Regions from separate parts of the Pseudomonas sp. GW821-FHT01C01 genome, predicted to be linked through region 1. Evidence: riboswitches for the same ligand, from Rfam matches in the RefSeq annotation. Region 1 holds a riboswitch; the other holds the start of a gene.
What was found. Region 1 has a riboswitch for cobalamin ahead of cobO (cob(I)yrinic acid a,c-diamide adenosyltransferase). Riboswitches for the same ligand answer to the same signal wherever they lie in the genome.
Positions count from the first base shown of each region.

Region 2: linked by a shared signal. The riboswitch ahead of cobW (cobalamin biosynthesis protein CobW) and the one ahead of cobO (cob(I)yrinic acid a,c-diamide adenosyltransferase) in region 1 are both predicted to bind cobalamin.

Region 1 covers NZ_JBWKXF010000055.1:10,627-14,495, forward strand. Annotated here, with positions in the region: gene AC07XF_RS24450 (PQQ-dependent sugar dehydrogenase) at 1-585, opposite strand, end outside; gene AC07XF_RS24455 (hypothetical protein) at 652-1,236, opposite strand; cobalamin riboswitch at 1,390-1,623, shown strand; gene cobO (cob(I)yrinic acid a,c-diamide adenosyltransferase) at 1,706-2,317, shown strand; gene AC07XF_RS24465 (cobyrinic acid a,c-diamide synthase CobB) at 2,314-3,696, shown strand; gene bluB (5,6-dimethylbenzimidazole synthase) at 3,693-3,869, shown strand, end outside.
Region 2 covers NZ_JBWKXF010000006.1:51,795-55,663, forward strand. Annotated here, with positions in the region: gene AC07XF_RS06040 (CbtA family protein) at 1-487, opposite strand, end outside; gene AC07XF_RS06045 (CbtB domain-containing protein) at 499-690, opposite strand; cobalamin riboswitch at 812-1,037, opposite strand; cobalamin riboswitch at 1,233-1,445, shown strand; gene cobW (cobalamin biosynthesis protein CobW) at 1,549-2,619, shown strand; gene cobN (cobaltochelatase subunit CobN) at 2,623-3,869, shown strand, end outside.

The DNA.
Region 1 (3,869 bases):
CAAATCGACCACTTTGACGGGGTGCGACTTGATCGCCGTGTCGCCGGTTTCATAGTGGAATCGCAACAAGCGATCAGTATCGGCAACGTACAGATCTTTGCCGACCAGTGTCATACCAAACGGCGAGTTGAGGTTTTCCAGAAACACGGTTCGGGTTTCCGCGATGCCGTCGTGATCCTTGTCCCGTAGCAACGTGATGCGGTTCGGGCTGGGCACGGTAGATCCGGCACGCCCCATGACGTTCTTCATGACCCAACCGCGAATGCCATTGCTGTCTTCGGGTTTGGGTGGTGCGGCGGTTTCCGCCACCAGCACATCGCCATTGGGCAGCACATAAAGCCAGCGCGGGTGATCCAGGTCTTCGGCAAAAACGGCCACTTGGGTGCCATTGGCGGCGATGGGCTTCGCACCCTCCGGCCAGCCAATGGCAGGTGCAATGTTCACGGTCGGAACCAGGGTCTTGTTGGGTTCTGGTAGTTGAGGTGACGGGCCGGTGCCGTCGGAGACTTGCAGCCTGGAGGTCTCGCCACAAGCGGCGAGCCCTCCGCTGAGCGCGATAACGAGAACGAGCGGGGGCGTGCGCATGCTGGTGTTCCCTATGAATGCCTTGTTCTAATCATAGAGGAGCGTTGTCGTCCGATGGTTCAACCCTTAGCCGCGTGCTTCCTTGAACAGCACTGCAATGCCAGGGTGATAGTTGCCGGCTTCGTTGCGCAACTTGCGATAGGCGTAAGGGAAATACCAGGCCACAGCGCAGGTGTGTTCCTTTTGCAGGTCGTCGACCATGTCCTGGAGTTCTTCCGGCGTGGCGCCTTGCTGGGCTTTTTGCGGTGCGACGAACAGGCAGCCGAGCTTCAGGTCACTGGCATGGCTCACTCGCTTCGCGTCGCTGGCGATATCGAGCAGGGCCTGGGTCAGGTTGAGACTGTTGACCCGTGGCCAGCGCTGGCTGGTCTGGATGTAGGCGCGGGTTTCGGGCGAGGCGAGGAACAGGTCGGCGCGGCTGTTGCGTTCGCCTTCTTCGGTCTGTTTGCGGGTTGGCGTCTGTTGCAACGTGACCATCTCGGCCATCCAGGCGGCGGCAGACAGCAGTCCGAGATTGGCTTTTTCGTCGTGCCAGTACGGTGTGTCGCCATCACCGCGGACGGCGTTATAGCGGTCGATGCATTCGAACCAGCGCTCGAGCACCGGGCGCAGGAATTCCAGATTTGGATTGCTGATGATCATGCCTTGCATGGGCTCACCCTTGTTATTGTGTTGTGAGGTTGTGGCTCTTTGATATCACTGCTGAGAGCGTGGCACAAGATTGGCGTCAGTTTATTGATTGACAGCAGTTATTCGGCAGGTGGCCTCCCGGCTTTAATTGACGCTCCACCCCCAACCCTCTAACCTTCGCGGCTTGTTTCAGGTGCTCTGTGGCTTGGGTCGACAGAGTGAAACAGGGAAGCCGGTGAGTGAGTTCTTCTTCAAGTCGAAGGCCTGCAATTCCGGCGCTGCCCCCGCAACGGTAAATGAGTGAAAACTGTGTCTGGTGCCACTGTGTCGGTTTGATGCGGGAAGGCGCACAGTCTGGCCCCGCGGCCACTCATGAGCCCGGAGACCGGCCTGATTCATCCAGCGGCATCACGGTGGGCGATGCCAGGCTTTTTGCCTTCTATTGTTGTGCCTGCCCGCCGTTATTCCAGCCTCAACGGAGAGCTCCCCCATGACTGATACCCCCGATCGTGACGAACGCCACCTGGCGCGCATGCAGCGCAAAAAAGCCGTGATCGACGAGCGCATTGCCAATTCCCCGAACGAATGCGGCCTGTTGCTGGTGCTGACCGGCAACGGCAAAGGCAAGAGCAGTTCGGCTTTTGGCATGCTCGCCCGCGCCTTGGGTCACGGCATGCAATGTGGCGTGGTGCAGTTCATCAAGGGCCGCAACAGTACCGGCGAAGAGTTGTTCTTCCGACGCTTTCCCGAGCAGGTGCGCTTTCACGTGATGGGCGAAGGTTTTACCTGGGAAACCCAGGATCGTCAGCGCGACATCGCCGCCGCCGAAGCCGCCTGGGCAGTGTCGCAGGAGCTGCTGCGCGATCCGTCCATCGGTCTGGTGGTGCTGGATGAGCTGAACATCGCCCTCAAGCACGGCTACCTCGATCTCGACCAGGTGCTCAGCGACTTGCAGGCCCGACCGCCGATGCAACACGTGGTGGTCACCGGGCGTGCCGCCAAGCCGGAAATGATCGAGATGGCCGACACCGTCACTGAAATGGGCATGATCAAGCACGCCTTTCAAGCCGGGATCAAAGCGCAGAAAGGCGTCGAGCTGTGAACACGCCTCGTCATTGCCCGGCGGTACTGATTGCCGCACCGGCCTCCGGCCAGGGCAAGACCACCGTCACCGCAGCGCTGGCCCGATTGCATCGCAATCAGGGGCGCAAGGTTCGCGTGTTCAAGTGCGGTCCGGACTTTCTCGATCCGATGATCCTCGAACGTGCCAGCGGTGCGCCGGTATATCAACTGGACATGTGGATGGTTGGCGAGCAGGAGAGTCGTCGACTGTTGTGGGAAGCCGCCGCTGAAGCCGACCTGATCCTGATCGAAGGCGTCATGGGGCTGTTCGACGGTACGCCGTCGAGCGCCGATCTGGCGCGGCATTTCGGTGTGCCGGTGCTGGGTGTAATCGATGGCACCGCCATGGCCCAGACTTTTGGCGCATTGGCCCTGGGGCTGGCGCGTTATCAGCCGGACTTGCCATTCGCCGGCGTGCTGGCCAATCGTGTCGGCACGCTGCGCCACGCGCAACTGCTCGAAGGCAGCCTGACTGAAGGATTGCGCTGGTACGGCGCGCTGTCCCGGGAAACCGGGATCGAATTGCCGAGCCGGCACCTTGGCCTGGTTCAGGCCAGTGAGTTGAACGATCTCGACCTGCGCCTCGATGCGGCAGCCGATGCCCTGGCCAGCAGTTGCGAAGTCGCGCTGCCACCGGCGGTCGAGTTCGCCGCACCTGATGTCATCGCAGCCGAACCGCTGCTGGCCGGCGTGCGCATTGCCGTCGCCCGTGATGAGGCCTTTGCGTTCACCTACGGCGCGAGCCTGGATTTGCTGCGAGCGATGGGCGCCGAGTTGTCGTTCTTCTCGCCGATCCGCGACAGTGCGTTGCCGGAGGCGGACAGCCTGTATCTGCCGGGTGGTTACCCGGAACTGCACCATGTTGCACTGGCGCAAAACACTGCGATGCTCGATGCGATTCGCGCGCACCACGCCGCCGGCAAACCGTTGCTCGCCGAGTGTGGCGGCATGTTGTATCTGCTCGACTCCCTGACCGATGTCGAGGGCACTCGTGCCGAACTGGTTGGCTTGCTAGCCGGTGATGCGGTCATGCAAAAGCGTCTGGCGGCGCTGGCGTTGCAAGCGGTGGAACTGCCGGAAGGTTCGCTGCGCGGGCACACCTATCACCATTCTCTGACCAGCACTGAACTGGCGCCGATTGCCCGTGGCATGAGCCCTAACGGCGGGCGTGGAGCGGAGGCGGTTTACCGTGAAGGGCGGATGACCGCCTCTTACGTGCACTTTTATTTTCCGTCCAATCCCTCGGCGATTGCCGCGCTGTTTGCGCCGAGCCTTGAGGCCGCCTTCGCTGGCAAGCCAGCTCCTACAATGGATCACCAACCCCCTGTAGGAGCGGGCTTGCCCGCGAAGAGGCCATGACCGACAACGCATTCTCCGAAGTCGAGCGCGCAGCGGTCTACCGCGCCATCGCCGAACGCCGCGACATGCGCCACTTCAGCGGCGGTACGATCGAGCCCGAGTTGCTTCGGCGCCTGCTCGAGGCTGCGCATCAGGCGCCGAGCGTGGGCCTGATGCAGCCTTGGCGCTTCATC
Region 2 (3,869 bases), on a different contig from region 1:
TGAACACGATCAAGGCAATACCGACGGCGGTGGAGGCGGCGGTGCCGATCCACCACAGTTGCCGTTGTGCCAGATCGGCTGCGGCAGTGCCGGGCAATTCAGGTGGCAGGCCGAGCGTCGGCGCGAGCACGAAGGTCGCATAACCGGCCAGGCCCCAGAGCAGGCCTTGAGAGGTTTTGGTCGGTGCACGCAAGGTGTACAGGCCGGCCAGCATCAGGGCGAAACCGACGGCCACCACCAGGTTGCCGCCAGTGGTCGACAGCACACGCTGCCAGCCGTCTTCCGGCTCCCAGGCTTCGGCATCGTGGGTGTGAGCAGCCATGGCGCCATCGGCGTGCTGGTGAACTTCAACAGCGGCTGGTTCGGCTTTTTCGTAGGTCTCGGCCTGCAAAATCAGCGGAGCGACCCAGAAACTTTGCAGCAGGGTCAGTAGCAGGGCGGCCAGCAGCCCGGTGAAACCTGCGGTTTGCGCAATACGCTTGATCATGTCGGCAGCTCTCAATGGCACGGGAATGCGGAGCTGTGACGGGTATCGTGGGCGGCATTGTGCACCGCTTCGATGTGCGAGAAACCGGCGAAATACACGAGGCAAGCGCCCAGGATCGACGCGCAGACGGCGGCGGTCAGGCGTTGGGCCAGGGTAGAAGTGGTGCTGGTTGTTGTGTGGCCGGTGCTGCTGATGATCGACATGGCGTTTCCCTCTGGTCTGTCAGCGGGGAATAAGAGCGCATGCAAAAACCTGCGCAACCAGGCGCGCAGCGTTTCGAACAGCGCCCGCCCACCGCGGGTTTGTTGTTTCAGTGATCGTACTGGTCACTTTGTGTTGCGGGCCGGTCTCCGGGCTCACGAGGGGCGCAGGCATCTGCCTGATCCTGCAAGCATCACCTTCCCATGCCGTAGTGGCACAGTGGATCTGATGCTTCGCTCGCTTACCGTTGCGGGGGCAGCACCGGACTGACATGGCTTAAGAGTAAAGCACATGATTCACCGGTTTCCCGTTTCACCCTGTGAAGGGCACCCGTAACAAGTTGTGTAGGAGAGCATGGGCGGGGGTTGGGCGTCAATTGGCAAGGGTTCTCAACTGGAAACCGAGTCGCTTTCTTCGCGAGCAAGCCCGCTCCCACACTTGACCCTTTTCTCCTGAAAGAACCCGATCAAATGTGGGAGCGGGCTTGCTCGCGAAGGGCACACCGCAGAAGTCACGTGAACATTGACCCGCCCCAATACCATGCGTAGCCTTGCGCTTTCGAGGTTCTTCGGCGTTTGTCGAAGCTAAGAAGGGAACGCGGTCGATGCCGCGGCTGCCCCCGCAACTGTGAACGGTGATGTTCGCTGCCACGCCACTGCAGGCTCAATCCATGAGACCGGCGGGAAGGCGCAGCGAATGCCAGGCTCAAGGCCGGCACACCGTCAGCCAGGAGACCTGCCTCGTCACAGATTCTCACTTTCAACCGGGCGGGGTGATCCGGTGGCGAACTCTTCAGGCACGCGCGTCCTCGTTGCCGGTTGTCGTCCCGTATGCCCGCCAGCTTAGCCAAAGGGCATCCGATGAAAACACTGGCCAAACTCCCCGTCACCATCGTCACCGGCTTTCTCGGCTCGGGTAAAACCACGCTGCTGCGGCACATGCTCGACAACGCCCAGGGTCGCCGCATCGCGGTGATCGTCAATGAATTTGGCGAGTTGGGCATCGACGGCGAAATTCTCAAGCAATGTTCCATCGGCTGCACCGAAGAAGAGGCCAACGGCCGTGTCTATGAACTGGCCAATGGCTGCCTGTGCTGCACCGTCCAGGAAGAGTTCTTCCCGGTGATGCGCGAACTGGTGGCCCGTCGCGGCGATCTCGATCACATCCTGATCGAAACCTCGGGCCTTGCCTTGCCAAAGCCGCTGGTGCAAGCCTTCCAGTGGCCGGAAATCCGCAGCGCCTGCACGGTTGACGCGGTAATCACCGTGGTTGATAGCCCGGCCGTCGCCGCGGGCACGTTCGCTGCGTTTCCCGATCAGGTCGACGCCCAGCGCAAACTCGACCCGAACCTGGACCACGAATCGCCACTGCACGAGCTGTTCGCCGACCAATTGGCCAGCGCCGACCTGGTCATCCTCAACAAAACCGACCTGATCAACCCGGCAGACCTGGCCCGTGTGCGCCTGGAAGTCGCCGAAGAATTGCCGCCCGCGGTGAAAATCATCGAAGCCAGCAGCGGTCGCCTGCCGCTGGACGTGCTGATCGGCCTGGGTGCCGGCTCCGAAGAACACATCGACAGCCGTCACAGCCACCACGACCATCATCACGATGGCGACGACGATCATGATGACCACGATCACGACGCCTTCGATTCGATCTCCATTGAACTGCCCCAGGCCGACGAAAGCCTGCTGATGGACGCGCTGACCCAACTGGTGGTCCAGCACGGCATTTTGCGGGTCAAGGGTTTTGCGGCGATCCCGAACAAACCTATGCGCCTGCTGATCCAGGGCGTGGGCACGCGTTTCGACAAGCATTTCGACCGTCAGTGGGGCGCCGAAGAAGCGCGCATCACCCGCTTGGTGCTGATCGGCCAGGAACTGGACGCCACTGTTCTCGAAGCGCAATTGCGCGCCGCGCTCAGCGTGTAAGCCATGCACCTGCTCAGGACCCAGCCCGGCGGTTTCGTGTCGGATGACAACATTGCCGACCTTGGACAAACCCCCGCCGAACTGGTGGTCCTGTGCAGCGGCGACTCCAGCCTTGCGCTGCTCGCCGAGGCGGCGCAGCAGTTGCCCGGCGATTACCCGAGCGTGCGCCTGGCCAACCCGATGCAGGTGCAGAACCATGCCTCGGTCGATTTGTACGTCGACGAAGTGCTGCGTCACGCCAAGGTGATCCTGATTTCGCTGCACGGCGGCATCGCTTATTGGCGCTACGGTATCGAGCGTCTGGTCGAACTGTCGCAACGCGGCGTGCAGGTGATTCTGGTGCCGGGTGATGATCGCCCGGACCCGGAACTCAGCGACCTGAGCACCGTCGGCGCCGAGGATCGCGATCGGCTCTGGCAGTTTCTGCGCCAGGGCGGCATGGGTAACGCACTGGATTTTTTTCGCTGCCTGGCCAACCGCTGGCTGGCTCGTGATTACACCTGGGGCGAGCCGCAAACCCTGCCACGCACGGCGATTTACCACCCGCACAAACACGCCGCCGCACTGAGCGACTGGCACGCCGACTGGCGCGCGGGTCAACCGGTGGCGGCGGTGCTGTTTTACCGCTCGCATTTGCAGGCGGCGAACACCGCTTTCATTGATGTTTTTTGCCAGCGATTGCAGGCGGCGGGGTTGAATCCGTTGCCGATTGCGCTGGCCAGCCTGAAAGAACCCGGCTGCCTTGGCGTGGTCGAGGACTGGCTGGATGAGGCCAGCGTCTCGGTGATCCTGAACACCACGGGGTTCGCCCAGTCGAGCCCCGAAGCCCCGCATCTGCGTCCGTTTCGCCGCAATATTCCGGTGATTCAGGCCATTTGCGCGCAGGACAACGAACCGGGTTGGCGCGCCAGCGAACAGGGCCTCGGCCCCCGTGACCTGGCGATGCACATTGCCTTGCCGGAACTGGACGGCCGCATCATCAGTCGCCCGATCAGTTTCAAGGATCTGGCGTGGCGCAGTGAGCGCAGTCAGTCGGATGTGGTTTGCTACCGGCCGCAACCGGAGCGCATGGATTTCGTGGCCGAACTGGCGCGGCGTTGGGTCGATCTGGCACGGGTGCCGAATGCGCAGAAGCGCATTGCGTTGATTCTCGCCAATTACCCGACCCGTGACGGTCGCATCGGTAATGGCGTCGGGCTCGACACACCGGCCGCCGCACTGAATATCCTGCGGGCGCTGCATGCCGAAGG